Regions from separate parts of the Rahnella sp. PCH160 genome, predicted to be linked through region 3. Evidence: predicted binding sites of a transcription regulator. Region 3 holds the regulator's gene; each other region holds the start of a gene.
The links. Region 3 encodes PhoB, which activates phosphate uptake and scavenging genes when phosphate is short. Its sites were predicted from a motif close to CTGTCATAAAACTGNCNNAT; they were not measured.
Positions count from the first base shown of each region.

Region 1: a site for PhoB is predicted at 2,722-2,741, ahead of ACM5QY_RS04975 (MIP/aquaporin family protein). Genes of this name have one in related genera too.
Region 2: a site for PhoB is predicted at 1,151-1,170, ahead of phnC (phosphonate ABC transporter ATP-binding protein). Genes of this name have one in related genera too.

Region 1 is NZ_JBLOGT010000001.1:1,082,092-1,088,430, forward strand. Features, by position in the region: gene glpK (glycerol kinase GlpK) at 141-1,664, opposite strand; gene ACM5QY_RS04975 (MIP/aquaporin family protein) at 1,710-2,558, opposite strand; gene zapB (septal ring assembly protein ZapB) at 3,147-3,386, shown strand; gene rraA (ribonuclease E activity regulator RraA) at 3,451-3,936, opposite strand; gene ACM5QY_RS04990 (1,4-dihydroxy-2-naphthoate polyprenyltransferase) at 4,057-4,983, opposite strand; gene hslU (HslU--HslV peptidase ATPase subunit) at 5,081-6,339, opposite strand, start outside.
Region 2 is NZ_JBLOGT010000001.1:4,383,360-4,389,698, reverse strand. Features, by position in the region: gene dld (D-lactate dehydrogenase) at 1-1,005, opposite strand, end outside; gene phnC (phosphonate ABC transporter ATP-binding protein) at 1,211-2,047, shown strand; gene phnD (phosphonate ABC transporter substrate-binding protein) at 2,116-3,048, shown strand; gene phnE (phosphonate ABC transporter, permease protein PhnE) at 3,210-4,073, shown strand; gene phnE (phosphonate ABC transporter, permease protein PhnE) at 4,073-4,996, shown strand; gene ACM5QY_RS20435 (ribosomal protein uL16 3-hydroxylase) at 5,072-6,193, opposite strand.
Region 3 is NZ_JBLOGT010000001.1:4,782,167-4,788,505, reverse strand. Features, by position in the region: gene sbcC (exonuclease subunit SbcC) at 1-2,502, opposite strand, end outside; gene sbcD (exonuclease subunit SbcD) at 2,499-3,737, opposite strand; gene phoB (phosphate response regulator transcription factor PhoB) at 3,965-4,654, shown strand; gene phoR (phosphate regulon sensor histidine kinase PhoR) at 4,676-5,995, shown strand; gene ACM5QY_RS22380 (cobalamin-independent methionine synthase II family protein) at 6,251-6,339, shown strand, end outside.

The sequences.
Region 1 (6,339 bases), 3.7 Mb from region 3:
AAAACCTGTTGGAAGAAAAGAAAGCGTTCGGTGAGGCAAGGCTCATCTGTGCTGCAGATTTTAGCACAGTGGGAAGGGCGCATAAAAAAACTCCCCGGATGGGGAGTTTCATAAAAGGTGTTGGCGTAAAACTGACGGGATTATTCGTCGTGATCTTCCCACGAACGAACGCGTGCCACTGCTTTCTGCCAGCCTTTATAGCGGACATTACGTTCCGTCGTTTCGATGCTAGGGCGGAATTCACGTTCGATGGTCGCTTTGCTGCGAACTTCTTCCAGATCGTTCCAGAAACCGACGGCCAGACCTGCAAGGAATGCAGAACCCAGCGCGGTGACTTCCAGCACAGCCGGACGTTCAACGCGAGTGCCGAGAATGTCTGACTGGAATTGCATCAGGAAGTTGTTGGCAACTGCGCCGCCGTCCACGCGTAAGGATTGCAGACGGGCACCGGAATCAGCCTGCATGGCATCCAGCACGTCGCGGGTCTGATAAGCAATAGACTCCAGCGTAGCGCGGATGATGTGGTTGCTGTTCGCACCACGGCTCAGACCGAAGATGGCGCCACGGGCATACGGATCCCAGTAAGGCGCGCCGAGGCCGGTGAAGGCTGGCACCACATAAACGCCGTTGGTGTCTTTCACTTTACCGGCAAAGTATTCTGAATCGGTCGCGTCGCTGATCAGTTTCAGTTCATCACGCAGCCATTGGATCGATGCGCCACCGACAAACACTGCGCCTTCCAGTGCATAGTTCACTTCACCACGCGGGCCGCAGGCGATAGTGGTCAGCAGACCATTTTTCGATTCCACAACCTCGGTGCCGGTGTTCATCAGCAAGAAGCAGCCGGTGCCGTAGGTGTTTTTTGCCATACCCGGTTGCACACACAGCTGGCCGTACAGCGCCGCCTGCTGGTCACCGGCGATACCGGCGATAGGAATACGCGTACCGCCTTTACCCCCGATGTTGGTCTGGCCGTAAATTTCTGAAGAAGGACGGACTTCCGGCAGCATTTCACGCGGAATATCCAGCGCTTCGAGCATGCGTTCATCCCACTTCAAATCACGGATGTTGAACAGCATGGTACGTGATGCGTTGGTGTAATCCGTCACGTGAACACGTCCCTGCGTCATTTTCCAGACCAGCCAGGTATCGACAGTCCCGAACAGCAGTTCGCCGCGTTTAGCACGTTCACGGGAGCCCTCTACGTGATCGAGGATCCATTTCAGTTTGGTGCCGGAGAAGTACGGGTCAACCACCAGGCCGGTGTTGTGACGGATGTACTCTTCCATCCCGTCTTTTTTCAGCTTTTCACAGATATCAGCAGTACGACGGCATTGCCACACGATCGCGTTATAAATCGGCTTGCCAGTTTCTTTTTCCCACACAATCGTGGTTTCACGCTGGTTGGTGATACCGATACCGGCGATTTGATCAGAATTGATGTCGGCTTTGGCCAGCACTTCAACCAGTACCGAGCTTTGCGATGACCAGATTTCCATCGGGTCATGCTCAACCCAGCCAGATTTAGGGTAGATCTGGGTAAATTCACGCTGAGAAACGCTGATGATATTGGCATCGTGATCCAGCACTACAGCGCGTGAGCTGGTCGTACCCTGATCGAGTGCGACAATGTATTTTTTTTCGTGAGTCGTATCTGCTGACATAATATTCATCCTGCAAATGAGTAAGCTGTGGAACAGTTTAGCCGATCAGGCTTTGCGCTGTTTGGTTGGCTGCGACGCTTTGTCTGCTGCCGGTTCGTTAATCTGGTGTGGCAGATGACGGCTAATCAACGCTTTATAGCCGACAGCACCCAGACAAGCGCCAAGCAGCGGACCAAAAATCGGTACCAGGAAATAAGGGATATCACGGGCACCGGTGAATGCCACTTTGCCCCAGCCTGCGAAGTAAGCGAACAGTTTCGGTCCGAAATCACGCGCCGGGTTCAGTGCGAATCCGGTCAGTGGCCCCATTGATGCACCGATCACCGCAATCAGAATACCGATCAGCAGCGGAGCCAGCGGGCCACGCGGCAGGCCATTGCCGTCATCGGTCAGGCCGAGGATCAGCGACATCAGAACGGCGGTGATCACGGTTTCAACCAGGAACGCCTGCAACACGCTGATGTGCGGGTTTGGATACGTCGAGAAGATACCGGCAAGGCTCAGACTGTCTACGCTGCCGCGTACCATGTTGTGAGTTTGCTCGAAATCGTAGAACAGATTGTAGTAAAGGCCGTAAACCAGTGCAGCGGCGCAGAAGGCACCGGCGACCTGCGCGATAATGTAAGGCAGAACTTTGCGTCCTTCAAAGTTTGCAAACAGACATAGCGCGACGGTGACAGCCGGGTTCAGGTGTGCGCCTGAGATCGCCGCAGTCAGGTAAATGGCCATGGCCACACCGAAACCCCAGACGATACTGATTTCCCACTGGCCAAAGGATGCTCCGGCAAGTTTCAGTGCAGCAACACAGCCTGCACCGAAGAAAATGATAAGCCCGGTACCCAGAAACTCAGCGATGCACTGACCTTTTAATGTGGAACTCATGGTTTGGCTCATAGTTTGATCCTGCTAAGGATGATGTTAATGATTGGTTATAGTTTTTTGTTATGTCGTACGCGAACGTAATCGGATTTTGACGTTCATCATTAAATGAGAACGTAATGTGAATTTATCGTTAACGAGCATAAACGAGAAATAGCGAAATCAAAATTTGCGTGTCATGTCATAAAAATGAGCGATTTCGCGTATTACCGGACCATCGCGAACGGCAAAAAGGCCACGATTTAACATTTTCCGGGCACGGGTAGGTGAAACGAACATAGCAACAGGCCGGATAAGGATATGCGGTATTAACGGGGATTTCTGGTGAGTGACGCTGCTTTTTAAGCATTTCCTGATACCGGGCGCTGTAAAATTGCAACAGACTGCGTGCAGGAAGGGGTTCTTGCTAGACAGGGCAAAGCTGGCTACATACAATCACCCGGTAAGACACCCGCTGGTTTTACAAGACTTTGGCGCAAATCAGACCTGAATTTGGTTTGAATTCGTTATCAAAATCGACGGAGTGCAGGAATTCATGAGCCGTGTCCGGATGATGCGGCAGAACATAAGATGTGCGCCTTGCGAACATAAGGGGACCGAAAAATGTCATTTGAAGTATTTGAGAAATTAGAAGCTAAAGTTCAGCAAGCGATCGATACCATTACTCTTTTGCAGATGGAAATCGAAGAACTGAAAGAACAAAACAATACCCTGTCTCAGGAAGTTCAGCAGGCAAGTGGTAACCACGAATCGCTGGTGCGTGAAAATGCACAGCTGAAAGAAGAACAGCACGTGTGGCAGGATCGTCTGCGTGCACTGCTGGGAAAAATGGAAGAAGTCTGATGACTTCGGCCTGAAAATAAAAAAGGACGCCACGGCGTCCTTTTTTGTTGCTGAAAGCGCAAGGTTATTCGATGTCGAGCGGGTCTTCGGACAACACAATACCGGTATTGTCGGCATAAAGATGGTCACCGGAGAAGAAGGTTACGCCGCCGAAATTGACACGAATGTCGCTTTCGCCGATCCCTTCACTGCCCGCGCCTGCCGGAATTGCTGCCATCGCCTGAATGCCGATATCCAGTTCTTCCAGATCGTCAACCTGACGAACCGCGCCGTAAATCACAATGCCTTCCCATTCATTTTGCAACGCCAGGCGTGCCAGACCGGCATCCAGCAATGCGCGACGAACGGAACCACCGCCATCGACCAGTAAAACGCGTCCACGGCCATTTTCTTCCAGCAAGTCATAAAGCAAGCCATTGTCTTCGAAACACTTCACTGTCGTGATTTGCCCGCCAAATGAAGTACGGCCACCAAAGTTGGAGAACAGGGGTTCGACGACATTCACTTCTTCATGGTAGATGTCGCAAAGTTCGGAAGTATCGTATTTCATAGGATTTCATCTGGTTGCTGCATGAGTATTCAGTATATCCCTTTCGGGCGGATGTTGGCAAAATCATCAATTGTTAAATGTGAAAAGCGGCCGGATAAACGCACACCCGGCCACTTTTACTCAATTGAGCAACAGACCCACCGCAAACAACACGTTAGTCAGTAACGCCGTTTTCACCATATGTTCGAGCAGCGGACGTACTTCCAGAGACGTTTTGGCCTTTCTCACGCGGATCAGATGAATGACCAGCATCGGAACTGCTAAAATAAATAACCATCCCGTCCAGTGGTGCAAATGTACCGCGGAAAAAATGGCCAGGCACAGCGTGGCGGCGGTCAGAATAAGCGTGTGATAGCGACGCGCATTCACCGGCCCGAGACGAACCGCCAGCGTGTTTTTGCCGTTAGCGCGGTCAGTTTCGATATCACGCAAATTATTGATATTCAGCACCGCCGTCGAGAGTAATCCCGTTGCGGTGGCGGGCAGCATCACAATCCAGTCGAAATATCCCGCCTGCAAATAGAACGTCCCGGCGACGCTGATCCAGCCAAAGAAAATCAGAACGGAAATATCACCCAGTCCCATATAACCGTAAGGGCGCGTGCCGACGGTATACGTGATGGCCGCGCCAATCGAGAGCAGGCCGAGGATGACAAAGCCCACGACATCGCTCGGTTTGTGGCAGGCTACTGCGATAAGCGCGATACCGCACACGAGCGTCAGCACGATGGTCAGGATAATTGCGCGCTTCATCTGGGCGGCGGTAATCATCCCTTTTTGCATTCCGCGCAATGGCCCGACGCGATCGGGCGTATCGCTGCCTTTCTCAGCATCGCCATAATCGTTCGCCAGATTAGACAGGATTTGCAGACAGCCGGCCGTCAGCAACGCCAGCAGCGCGATGAGCGGATGGAAAACGCCTTGCAGGCTGGCAATCGCCGAACCCATAACGATGGAGGCAAAAGCCAGAGGCAGCGTTTTAGGACGCAGGCTTTCAAGCCATGCGCGGGCAGGCGTGGTCGGGGTGCAGGGAGTCATTGTGCTCATAGGTGATTTCGCTCAGGTGAACAGTCAGTCCGAAATCTAAAAAAAATCAGGGAGGCAAACGCCTCCCTGAAGATCACTTTCGGAACGTATGAGCAAATTATAAGATAAAACGGCTCAGATCTTCATCAGCTACCAGCTGATCAAGGTGGCTTCTAACATAATCTGCATCAATGTTTATGGAGATACCGTTGCTTTCGCTGGCGTCATAGGAAATATCTTCCATCAGACGCTCCAGAACCGTGTGCAGACGACGCGCACCGATGTTCTCGGTGGTTTCGTTCACCTGCCATGCCGCTTCCGCGATACGACGGATGCCGTCAGCTGTGAAATCAATGGTCACACCTTCGGTCGCCATCAATGCTTTGTACTGATGTGTCAGAGATGCACTTGGCTCAGTCAGAATACGCTCGAAGTCTTCTGTCGTCAGCGCCTGCAGCTCAACGCGGATTGGCAAACGCCCCTGCAATTCAGGGATCAGGTCTGACGGGCTGGACGTCTGGAACGCACCGGAGGCGATAAACAGAATGTGGTCAGTTTTCACCATGCCGTGCTTAGTGGAAACGGTACAGCCTTCCACCAGCGGCAGCAGGTCGCGCTGAACGCCTTCGCGTGACACGTCCGGGCCGGAACTCTGGCCGCCGCGTTTACAGATTTTATCGATCTCATCGATGAACACGATACCGTGCTGTTCGACGGCTTCAATCGCCTGTTCTTTCAGCTCTTCCGGGTTCACCAGCTTCGCCGCTTCTTCTTCAACCAGCAGCTTGTAAGCTTCTTTGATTTTCAGTTTGCGCGGTTTTTGCTTCTGGCCTGCCATGTTCTGGAACATCGATTGCAGCTGGTTAGTCATTTCTTCCATGCCCGGCGGGGACATGATTTCAACACCGGCAGGCGCAGCCGCCAGATTAATTTCGATTTCTTTGTCGTCGAGCTGGCCTTCACGTAATTTCTTGCGGAAGTTCTGGCGCGCGGCAGAAGGCTCATGTGCTTCGTCAGCCTGGCCCCAGTTGTTTTTCGCCGGCGGGATCAGCACATCGAGAATCCGTTCTTCGGCCATTTCTTCGGCGCGGAATCGGTTTTTATCGATGGATTGCAGACGCACCATTTTCACTGCAGAGTCGGTCAGATCACGGATAATAGAATCCACTTCTTTCCCGACGTAGCCCACTTCGGTGAACTTGGTGGCTTCGACTTTGATGAACGGCGCGTTAGCCAGTTTGGCCAGACGACGGGCGATTTCGGTTTTACCGACACCGGTCGGGCCGATCATCAGAATATTTTTTGGGGTGACTTCATGGCGCAGCGCTTCATCGAGCTGCATACGGCGCCAGCGGTTACGCAGTGCGATCGCCACAG
Region 2 (6,339 bases), 400 kb from region 3:
AAACATGTCCGGCATTTTGTCGGTGCCGAGTTTGTCGATCATCAGGAACGTATCTTTGCCGTACACTTCGGTGATATCGAAAATATCCCGGTGCATGTATTCGCCTGCAACCGGCAGGTTCGTGAAATCCCGCAGGATCTGGCGACGTAATTCGGTCAGCACCGCCGTGTCGTTGGTGCCGATATAGAAAACCTGTTGCTGGGTTTCTGCCGGGAAAGTATCGAGGCGGACGGCGAAAACGGCCAGTTTCCCGGCACAGCCCGAGGCTTCAAACAGACGGCGCTCATCGGCGTTAAAGCGTGACGGCGTATCGGCATCCACTTCGCGGACACGCGCCGCATAATCATGGTCGGAAGCCAGTCGCTGGTCATGCAGAATATCGGCTTCGAGATAATCGCCTTTTTCCAGCCGCGTCAGGATCTCTTCCGGCGTCTCACCCAGATTGATCCCCAGATGGTTTACCAGCCGCAATTCTCCCAGCGCATCAATCTGCGCATACAGCGCCATTTCCGTATAAGCCGGGCCGCGTTTCACCAGTGAGCCACCGGAGTTGTTGCAAATTCCGCCGACGACGGAGGCACCAATACAGGATGAACCGATGACTGAATGTGGTTCGCGGTTATAAGGCTTGAGGATTTTTTCCAGTTTATACAACGTGCTGCCGGGGAAACCGATCACCTGATGGCCGCCGTCGAGCAGTTGGATCTGATCGAGTTTAAGGGTGCTGAAAATGACGATGTCGCGGTCGTAATCGTCGCCGCTGGGCGTTGAACCCTCCGTCAGCCCGGTGTTGGCGGCCTGCATGATGACAATTTTGTCGGCGGCGATGCAGGCTTTAAGCAGTTGCCATTGTTGCAGTAATGTTTGCGGGAATACCACCGCCAGTGCCTTGCCACCGCCGGAGCGGAACCCTTTGCGGTAGCGCTCGGTATTGCTGTCGCCAGTGAGGACGTGGCGGCTTCCGGCGATGTCTTTCAGCGTGGTGATGAGTGACTGGTTATCCATTTCATCTTCCTTTTTTGACGTAGGCTCTGCAATCATAGACTTAAATGCCAGAGAACAGGCTACAGATCATTCAGGATAAATACCGAGGGATTCCTCTTAAGTTGCTACATTTTTGTCATACGCAGTCCACTAAATCGTCATTGATGTGTCACAAAACTCGCGCTTAATGAACGCCAGATAACGAAAGCAACCGAGAGACAGCATCATGGCGCAAGCTCAACTTAAGCTGGCACAGGCTGAATATCCTCAGGCCGGGCCGCAACATCTGAACAAAGTACTGGACGTTAAAGGCCTGGTGAAATCCTATAAATCAGGTCAGCGTGTTCTTAATGACATCAATTTCGATCTTCACGCCGGTGAATTTGTTGCGGTCATTGGCCGTTCCGGTGCGGGTAAATCGACGTTGCTGCACGTCCTTAACGGTACGATCCCGTTAACCGACGGCAGCGTGGTGTGTCATTATGAAAACGGTGAGCAGCAGCAACTGGCAGGCCTGACCGGCAAACCGCTGCGTCGCTGGCGTTCAGGTTGCGGCATGATTTTCCAGGATTTCTGTCTGGTTCCGCGTCTGGACGTACTGACTAACGTGCTGCTCGGGCGTCTCAGCCATACCTCTACGTTCAAATCTTTCTTCAACCAGTTTGATGATGAAGACCGCGCCCGCGCCATATCACTGCTGGAATGGTTGCACATGTTGCCGCATGCGCTGCAACGTGCTGAAAATCTTTCCGGTGGCCAGATGCAGCGCGTGGCGATTTGTCGTGCCCTGATGCAAAATCCGAAAATATTGCTGGCGGACGAACCGGTGGCTTCGCTGGATCCTAAAAATACCCTGCGCATCATGAATGCCCTGAAAAAGGTCAGCGAAGAGAACATCGCGGTGATGGTTAACCTGCATTCCGTCGAGCTGGTGAAAGATTACTGCACCCGCGTTATCGGTATTGCGAAAGGGCAGATTATCTTTGACGGGCATCCGGAACAATTAACCGACGGGATCTTGCAGCAGTTATATGGCGAAGAACACGAAGCCATAAACAGTTAAACAAAAACGTTATTAATTTTGCAGTGCTTATTTCTACTTTCTCTCAATCTACACAAGGTCATCATTAAATGAAGAAGTTATTACGTCTGGCGGTCTTTGTTGCAGGTTCCCTTACCGCAATGCACAGCATGGCAGAAGATGCCCCTAAAGAATTGAATTTAGGTATTTTGGGTGGACAGAACGCCACTCAGCAAATCGGTGATAATCAGTGTGTAAAAGATTTCTTTGATAAAGAATTAAATGTGGATACTAAACTGCGTAATTCATCCGATTACTCAGGTGTGATTCAGGGGTTATTAGGCAAGAAAGTCGATATGGTATTAAGCATGTCGCCTTCATCTTTCGCGTCTGTATATATTAATAACCCGAAAGCGGTGGATCTGGTCGGTATCGTGATTGATGACACCGACAAATCTCGCGGTTATCACTCCGTTGTCGTGGTAAAAGCGGACAGCCCGTACCAGAAATTGTCTGACCTGAAAGGCAAATCCTTTGGCTTTGCTGACCCGGATTCCACTTCCGGTTACCTGATCCCGAACCAGACATTCAAGAAAGAGTTTGGTGGTAACACGGATAACAAATACAACAACTTCTTCTCCAGCGTCACCTTCTCCGGCGGCCACGAGCAGGACATCCTCGGCGTACTGAACGGTCAGTTTGAAGGCGCGGTGACCTGGACTTCCATGATTGGTGACCGCGAAACCGGTTATACCTCCGGTGCGTTCAACCGTATGATCCGCATGGACCATCCGGATCTGATGAAGAAAATTCGTATTATCTGGGAATCTCCGTTAATTCCTAACGGCCCGATTTTGGTTCGCAGCGATTTGCCACCGGCATTTAAAGCGAAACTGGTTTCAGCCATTAAGAAACTGGATAAAGACGATCATGCGTGCTTCGTGAAAGCCGTTGGCGGTAAACAGCATATCGGCGAAACGTCGCTGGCGGAATATCAGCAGATTATTGATATGAAGCGTGAATTGACGAAGGGTGGCCGCTAAGTCTTAGCTCCCTCCCCTGCGAAGGGGAGGGTTGGGGTGGGGTATTAATGGCAATTCAGTAAGCGAATGCTTTTATCACTATTGTCGTTTGTAATACCCCCTCCTGACCTCCCCCTTCGCAGGGGGAGGAATAATGATTACCTGAAACCGGAAATATTATTTTGAATAAAGACTTCAACCGTTATTACCAGAATATACGCGGTAAGCAAAAGCGCGAGGCGCTGATCTGGTCAGGGCTGATGCTGCTGTTATATTTATGGTCTGGCAATGTTTCCGAGCTTAATCTGAAAACTATTATTGTTTCAGCACCCAGTTTCTTTGATTATATCGGTCAGACGGTACCGGTTTTGCACTGGTCTTTATTATTTGCAGACGGGCACACCGAAGGTTCTCTGGCTTACTGGGGATACCGTCTCAATATTCAGTTACCGCTGATTTGGGAAACTATTCAGCTGGCATTGTCTTCAACGATTCTGTCCACCGCGCTGGCCGTGGTTCTGGCGTTTCTCGCCGCCAGCAATACGGATTCCCCGAAATGGGTGAAATTCAGTATCCGTACATTTGTTGCTTTCCTGCGAACCATGCCTGAACTGGCCTGGGCCGTGATGTGCGTCATGGCGTTTGGCGTGGGGGCGATTCCGGGCTTTATCGCGCTGACCTTACACACCGTCGGCAGCCTGACCAAATTGTTCTACGAATCTATCGAAACTGCGTCGGATAAACCGGTACGCGGCCTGAGAGCCTGCGGAGCAGGGCGCTTGCAGCGCATGCGTTTCGCCATGTGGCCACAGGTTAAACCTATCTTTTTGTCCTACAGCTTCATGCGTCTGGAAATCAACTTCCGCCAGTCAACCATCCTTGGATTGGTGGGCGCGGGCGGTATTGGTCAGGAACTGATGACGTCCATCAAACTGGATCGCTATGACCAGGTCAGCATGACGTTGCTGCTGATTATTCTGGTGGTTTCCGGCATGGATTACCTGTCGGGCAAATTACGCAAACGCGTGGTAGAGGGCACTTTCTGATGTTAACTGACGCGCTTGAACCTCATGTTATTACCAGCCTGAAACAGCAGCACGCGCATCTGTTTTCCGCGCAGCGCCGTTACCTGCGTTATCTGGCGATTCTGGCTGTTGTGATTGTGTTGTATTACGTCTATTTTTTCAGCTATTTCGGCATTCCGTGGAGCGAAGTTGTGCGCGGCACCCGAGAGGTCGGGCGCTATTTCCTGCGCATGTTCGTGTGGCATAACGTTTCCGAATGGCCGTTTATGTATTACTTCTCGCAGATTGCGATCACGCTGGCGATCGTGTTTGCCGGGACGGTCACCGCCTCCTTCCTCGCGCTGCCATTGTCATTCCTTGCGGCGCGAAATGTGATGACCACGCCGGTTCTGCGGCCGGTTTCACTGATTATCCGCCGCATTCTGGATGTGCTTCGCGGTCTGGATATGGCGATCTGGGGGCTGATTTTTGTCCGCGCTGTGGGCATGGGGCCGCTGGCCGGTGTGCTGGCGATTGTGATGCAGGATTTAGGCTTACTCGGCAAGCTTTACGCCGAAGGTCACGAAGCAGTGGAACGCTCGCCAAGCCGCGGTCTGCGTGCGCTGGGCGCTTCGCCGCTACAGACGCACCGCTTTGGCATCTTCACGCAATCTTTCCCGACCTTTCTGGCGCTGTCGCTGTACCAGATTGAATCCAACACCCGTTCTGCCGCCGTTCTCGGTTTTGTGGGCGCGGGCGGTATCGGTCTGGTTTATGCCGAAAATATGCGGTTGTGGAACTGGGATGTGGTGATGTTTATCACGCTGATTCTGGTGGCTATCGTGATGATGATGGACAAGATATCCGCGATGCTGCGCGCCAAATACATTATGGGCGAAGAGATTGACTTGTTTATGCCGGAAGAGCGGAAAATGAAGCCGCCGGTCGAGTTGTATAAGCCCTGATTTCAGTCGGTTATAAAATCTAAAAGGCGGCATCCAACGGATGCCGCCTTTTGTCATAAACGGGCAACAGAAATATTACTCGTCGAAATACCAGTAACCCTGATTCACCAGATCGGTGAACACGGCCATGAACGCCGGATCCTGCACGGCATCGCCCAGCTCTTTTTTACCAATCAGCATGAAACGGCAAAGCGCATCCGCCGCCTGATGTTGATCGGTTTCCAGCGCTTCACTGTTGACGAAGAAACGGTCGCCGACGTTCAGCACGCGCAGACCGCTCAGCCGGGTCAGACTGTCGCCCTGCATCAGAGCATCGACGATTTCGTGGGTTTCATACGGCGGCTCGGCTGGCGCGATGTCCAGCTCATGGCGCGGCGTTGTCGCGAAACGCCCGAACCACTGTCTGAAGGCTTCCGGCTCATTGATCAGGTCATGCATCATATTGCGCACGCGATCCAGCTCGTACTCTTCCACTTTGCCCACATGATCGCGCAGCGTTAAATCCGGGTCACTGTAGTGGTCGCCACCTAAATCTTTTTCCAGCGCGTAATCGGCAAAGCTGCTGATAAAGTCGCGGGTATTCGGGCCACGGAAACCAACGGAATAGTTGAGGGCGGTTTCATGGGTAAAGCCGTCGTGCGGGAAGCCCGGCGGAATATACAGAATGTCGCCCGGTTCGAGATCCTCATCGATGATCGGCGTGAACGGATCAACATGCAGCAATGCCGGATGCGGGCAGAACTGACGCATCGGTAAGGCATCGCCCACGCGCCAGCGACGGCTTCCCATTCCCTGAATGATAAACACGTCGTACTGATCGATATGCGGGCCAACGCCGCCGCCGGGTACGGAATAAGAGATCATCAGGTCATCGAGACGCCAGTCCGGCAGCACGCGGAACGGGCGAACCAGTTCAGCCGCGGGCAGATGCCAGTGATTCACCGCCTGTGCCAGCAGCGACCAGCCAGTTTCGCCCAGCCCGTCAAAATGCTCAAACGGCCCGTTGCTCGCCTGCCATTCACCATTTTTATGGCTCACCAGACGGCTGTCCACTTCAGGTTCCATCGCAAGGCCGGCTAATTCATCGGGAGTGATCGGATCGACAAAGTTTGTAAATGCTTTTTTTAATACAACAGGTTGTTTCTGCCAGTATTTTTCTAAAAATTCCGGCCAGTCCAGATTGAGTTCATATGCCATGTGATTTACCAGTGGGAAGACAAACGGGCCTGATTATAGAGAGGCTGGCGGGTAGGCCGCTTTGTCATGAATCAAGGGATCACAAAAGACAGGCAGAAGGCGAGAATTTCCCTCTCCGGGCGGAGAGGGAAGGTGTGTTGCGGGGA
Region 3 (6,339 bases):
CAGCGCCTGAGCCTGCGCCAGTTGTTTTTGCAGCTGGTCTTTACGCTGCTGAAGTTGCTGGCGTAATGCGTCGTCGAGCAGGGCGAGTTTCACCGCGTCTTCATCTGCAAATTCGCTGACGTCCAGCGCCTGTTGCCAGTCTGCTTGCGCCTGATGCAGACGCGCCGTGGCCTGTTGAAATTGCAGTTGTGTGCTGGCGAGCTGCCCGGCCAGTTTGTCGCGAAGTTCCTGCGCCCGGTGCAGGGCAATCTCCGCTTCGCTTACTGCTTTTTCGCCCGCCTGTTGTTGCTGATGTAAGTGCTCGCGAACCTGCGTGACCTGACGGTCGCCGAAGAGTTCTGTGCGTTGCGCCGTCAGGTCTTTCAGCGTTTTCTCGCCGCCCATATACTGGGTTTGCAGGCGTTCAAGCTGTTCCTGAGATTTCGTCAGGTTCTGCTGCGTCAGCGTAAAACGCTCCGCCAGCAATGCGCTTTGCTGCTGAACTTTTTGTTGTTCGCTGACGGCTTCACTCAGGGCATCTTTCGCCTGTTGCAGCTCACGCGCCAGTTGCTCATGCTGGCGGATGGCTTCGTGCGTTTGCTGTTCTTCCTGATCGCACGACGCCAGCCATTGCTGAATGTCCGGCGCATCATGAAGGGTGAACGTCAGGCCGAGCGGGTCACTGAGTTTCTGCCAGCTTTCGAGATGCGCATTCAGCTGTTGCTGATCTTGCTCCAACTGAGTTTGCAGGCGCTTTTGCTGTTCTTTCAGACTTTTAATTTTCGCGGCCAGTTCGATTCCGCTGGCTTTTGCCGCGTCGAATTCCAGCTGCATTTTTTCGGCACGCTGCGCCGTTTCAGACGGTTTAATTTCCTGATAACTTTCAATCGACGGATGCGAGGTTGAACCGCACAGCGGGCAGGCCTGGCCGCTTTGCAGGTTCGCGCGCTCTGCCGTCAGGCTGACGATCAGTTCCTCACTTTTCAGGCGTGCTTTGACATCATTCAGATGCTCGAGCTGTTTCTGGCATTGCAGACGGATTGCATCAAGCTGTTGTTCTTCTTCCACGATTGCCGTCTGATTCTGCATTAAATCTTTGTGTTGCTGACGGACACGCGAGTCGAGCTGAGGAAAAATTTGCGCGAGTGAATACAGCTGCTGACGCACCGGACGCAGTTGCGCCAGTTCTGATTGCCGTTTCTGCAACGCCGCCAGCGGATACTGTTTTTCCTGTTCAGCCTGACGCTGTTGCTGAGCCTGAAGCGTGCCGGTCAGCGTGGTGTGTTTCCTCTGATGCTGCTCGGTCTTAGCATCCAGTTTCCGGCGTTCTTCGGTGATTGTCGCCAGCGTCGCGTTGTGCTCATTAGCCTGTTTCTGCACGTCACTGACGCCCTGCTGAGTATCAGCCTGCGATTTGCGGCACTGGGCAATGTCGTTATCCAGCGGCAGAACTTTTTCATCCATCAGCGTGTGTAACTGGCGCTGTTCGTCGGTCTGTTTCTGGCGTGCAGCTTTCGCCTGTTCCAGCGCCAGAGCCAGCGGCGTCATCTGCGCCGCCTGTTGTTCCTGCTGCTGAATCAGTTGCGTAAGCACCTGCTGTAAATCCTGCGTTTCTTTCTCACAGCGCAACCGGTCGCTGAGCAGCGGACGCAGCTTTTCAGCCGGTTCACTGCGCGCCAGTTGTTGCAACTGCGGCGCGGCGGCGAGGTTTTCCTGCTCCGCTGCTGTTAGCTGCTGCTGAGATTGCTGATGTTTTTGCTGCACCTGTTGCCACTGTTGCAGCCAGTTCAGATCCTGCTGGCGTTGCAGCGCCTGCTGGCTGAGAACAATTTCCTGTGCGTTCAGCGCGGCCAGTTCCGTTTCGAACGCCTGACGCTGCTCTTCGCTGAGCAACTCGATACCGGCCATGCGCTGATACAAACCGTCTAGCTGATTTTTGGCTTCTTTATGTTGTTCAAACACGCGTTCAGAAAGCCGCCCGTAGATTTCGGTGCCGGTGAGTTCTTCCAGCAATTCCGCGCGGTCGTTGGCATCTGCATTCAGGAATGCGGCGAACTGGCCTTGTGAAAGCATCATCGATTTGGTGAAACGGCCGAAATCCAGCCCGGTCAGTTCTGCAATGGCGTCGAGCTTATCGCGCACTTTGTCGGCCAGAATTTTGCCGTCGGCCAGCAGCGCCAGTTCTACTTTGGGCGCCTGTAAATTGCCGTCCGGCGAGTTTTTGGCACGGCGCTGGCTCCAGAAAGCGCGGTAGCCAATGCCTTTGACCTCAAACTCGACTTCCGCCAGTGATTCGGCGGTGTGGCGGGTCATCAGTTCATTCTGACTCGGCGTGACGTTCAGGCGCGGCGTCTGGTGATAGAGCGCCAGACAGATGGCGTCGAGCAGGGTGGTTTTCCCCGCGCCGGTCGGGCCGGTGATGGCGAATAATCCGTTGCTGGCAAAAGGCTCTGCGGTGAAGTCAATTTTCCATTCACCTTCCAGCGAGTTCAGGTTTTTTAAACGCAGACTGAGAATTTTCATTGTGCGGCATCCTCTGCGGACTCGCCGCGGGTGACCTGGCTGACAACCTGAGCAAACAGCGTGCGCATCCGCGCCTGACGCGGTTCGTCGGGGTCGGTTTCCTGCGCCAAACGCCGTTCGAACACGTCACTCACACTCAGTTCGCTGAGCGTTTCTTTTTCCTGTTGTTCGATGCTGTTAATACGCTGTTCTTTACTGCGGCGAAGCAGAACCACTTCCACCGGTAAATCTGCCGTCAGAGCCTGAATACGCCGCTGGATATCACTGAGATAATCCTGTGTGGCGACTTCGATATCCAGCCAGACCGGTTTATCTGCATCGCCTTCTGCAAACTGCGCCAGCTGTTTTTCGATGTCGGCCAGCGAGCCTTTGATGATCTGCATCGGCTGGAAAACGGGGATCTCCAGCGTGTCGATGGCGTTAAGCGTATCGCCTTCGAAATCAATCAGGTACACGCTTTTGGTTTTGCTGAGCTCATCGAAACTTAGCGCAATCGGTGAACCGCTGTAACGGATATGTTCGGTTTTCGCGACGCACTGGGCGCGGTGAATGTGCCCGAGCGCCACGTAATCCACCGGGGGAAACGCCTGCGCCGGGAAGGCGTCGAGCGTGCCTATATAGATGTCGCGCACGGAGTCAGACGTGCTGACGCCGACGGTGGTCAGATGGCCGGTGGCGATAATCGGCAGCGGCACGCCAAGTTCCTGACGTTTGGCCTGCGCGACCTGATACAGCGCGTCATAATGCGCCGCAATGGCTTCCTGCAAGGCGAGCTGCTTATCGTTGCCGGACTGCCCGGCCTGGCTGGCCAGTAAATCACGCGGGCGCAAAAACGGAATCGCACACAACACCGCGCCGGGCTGGCCTTCGCGCGTGTTCAGCACCAAGACCTGCTCATCCAGATTTTCGCCTACGGTGGCGATCACCCGCGTATTCAGGCACGAAAGCAGTTCACGGGATTCATTGAGCGTGGCGACGGAATCGTGATTCCCGGCCAGTACTATTAACTGACAGCCGGTGTGTTGTAATTCCACCACGAAGCGGTTATACAACTCGCGGGCGTAACTGGGCGGTGAACCGGTATCAAAGATGTCACCGGCGACAATGACGGCGTCCACCTGATGTTGCTGCACCTGACCGGTCAGCCAGCGCAAAAAGGCCTGATGTTCAGCGGCGCGGCTTTTGGTGAAAAAGTACTGACCGAGGTGCCAGTCGGAGGTGTGGATCAGGCGCATGAGACTCCCGTGTGAACCCTGTATGACGACAATGGGGCAAAGTATAAACGTCGGCGGGGGAACCTGTCCCCGATAAATCAGACCAATTTCAGCAGGATGGCAAGAATTTATCTGTCATATTTGCCTTAAATGGACCATCATTTTCATTCATAAATCTGTCACAAAACTGACGCATAATGGCGCCCGCAATCAAATAAAAGATCGCTAACCTATTGGCAGGACCTACGATGGCTAGACGTATATTGGTGGTTGAAGACGAAGCTCCAATCCGTGAAATGGTGTGTTTTGTACTGGAACAGAATGGATATCAGGCAGTAGAGGCTGAAGATTTTGATTCAGCGATTGGCCAGTTAGTGGAACCTTACCCTGAACTGATCCTGCTCGACTGGATGTTACCCGGCGGTTCCGGTATTCAGTTTATTAAGCACCTTAAACGTGAAGCGCTCACCCGCGAAATTCCGGTGATGATGCTGACCGCACGCGGTGAAGAAGAAGACAGGGTGCGCGGACTGGAAGTCGGTGCCGATGATTACATCACCAAACCGTTTTCACCCAAAGAACTGGTCGCCCGTATTAAAGCTGTGATGCGCCGGATTTCGCCAATGGCGGTGGAAGAAGTGATCGACATGCAGGGGCTGAGCCTGGATCCGTCGTCTCACCGGGTGATGGCCAACGAGCAGGCGCTCGACATGGGGCCGACCGAATTTAAGTTGTTACACTTCTTTATGACCCACTCCGAACGCGTTTACAGCAGGGAACAGTTGCTCAATAACGTGTGGGGCACTAACGTTTATGTGGAAGATCGCACGGTAGACGTGCATATTCGTCGTTTGCGTAAAGCGCTGGAAACCAGTGGACATGACAGAATGATCCAGACTGTTCGTGGTACCGGATATCGTTTCTCAACGCGTTATTGAGTCCCACAGCGGAGAATCTGTGTGTTAGAACGTTTATCATGGAAACGTCTGGCCGGTGAATTGTTTCTTTTTTGCCTGCCAGCGCTGATCCTCGGTGTCTTTGTCGGCCATTTCGGCTGGCTTCTTTTTGCGTCGCTGGCTGCGGCGCTGGGCTGGAATTATTACAACCAGCTTAAACTCTCTCACTGGCTGTGGCTTGACCGCAGCATCACCCCGCCGAACGGGCGCTGGAGCTGGGAACCGTTGTTTTACGGGCTTAACCAGATGCAGATGCGTAACCGGCGACGTCGTCGTGAATTAGGCCAGTTGATCAAACGTTTCCGCAGCGGGGCTGAATCGCTGCCGGATGCGGTGGTTCTGGCGACGGAAGAGGGCAATATTTTCTGGTGTAACGGACTGGCGCAGGATCTGCTGGGATTTCGCTGGCCGGAAGACAACGGGCAGCACATTTTTAACCTGCTCCGTTATCCGGAATTCCGTACCTGGATCCAGACGCGCGACTTCAGCCGTGCCCTCAACCTGCAACTCAATAACGAACATTACGTGGAGTTTCGCGTGATGCCGTATTCCGAGGGGCAGCTTCTGATGGTTGCGCGCGACGTGACGCAGATGCGTCAGCTCGAAGGCGCACGACGTAACTTCTTCGCGAACGTCAGCCATGAACTTCGCACACCGCTGACGGTGTTGCAGGGGTATCTGGAAATGATGGAAGACGCCAAACTGGAAGAGCCGTTCCGCACCAAAGCGCTGGATACGATGCAGGAACAGACGCGGCGCATGGATGGGCTGGTGAAACAGTTGCTGACCCTGTCGAAAATCGAAGCCTCCGCCAATATCGACATGCACGAGAAAGTTGATATTCCGCTGATGCTCAACATGCTTGAGCGGGAAGTGCAGACGTTAAGCGGCGGGAAACATGAAGTGGTGTTTCGCGTAAACGAGAAGCTGAAAGTTTTTGGCAATGAAGATCAACTGCGCAGCGCGGTGTCGAATCTGGTGTATAACGCCGTGAATCACACTCCGCCGGGCACACGGATTGAAGTCAGCTGGCAGCAAATTCAGCACGGTGCGCAGTTCCAGATTAGCGACAACGGGCCGGGCATTGCGCCCCAGCACTTACCGCGTCTGACCGAACGTTTTTACCGTGTCGATAAAGCGCGCTCACGCCAGACCGGCGGCAGCGGGCTGGGGCTGGCTATCGTGAAACATGCACTTAGCCATCATAACGCCAAACTCGAAGTGCTCAGCGAAGTCGGCGTCGGCACGCGGTTTATGTTTACGCTGGCACCAAAATTGATTGTTCCACAGGGTTCAGACTCTCCAGTCTCCGTAAAACCTTAATTTCCGCCATATCCTTAAAGCCTGTTATCAGCCGATAGCAGGCTTTTTCATTTCTATTTATGCGTGATGTTGTCTCCTGATCATGAATTTATTTCACGTCCCATGAAAATTCCTCTGTTGTGGGTGAACAGACTGCATGACAGTATGGCCTTAAAGCCGTTTAGACATCCAGATGTCTATAAATAACGCAGCGTAATTATTTACGTTGTAAATCATTTGCATTCCGCCAGAGGCGTGATGGCATAAGGAGTTTTCATGCAACGTACAACCCCTCCGTTCCGCGCTGACGTCGTTGGCAGTTTCCTGCGTCCGGCCGCGATCAAAGAAGCCCGCAAACAGTTTCA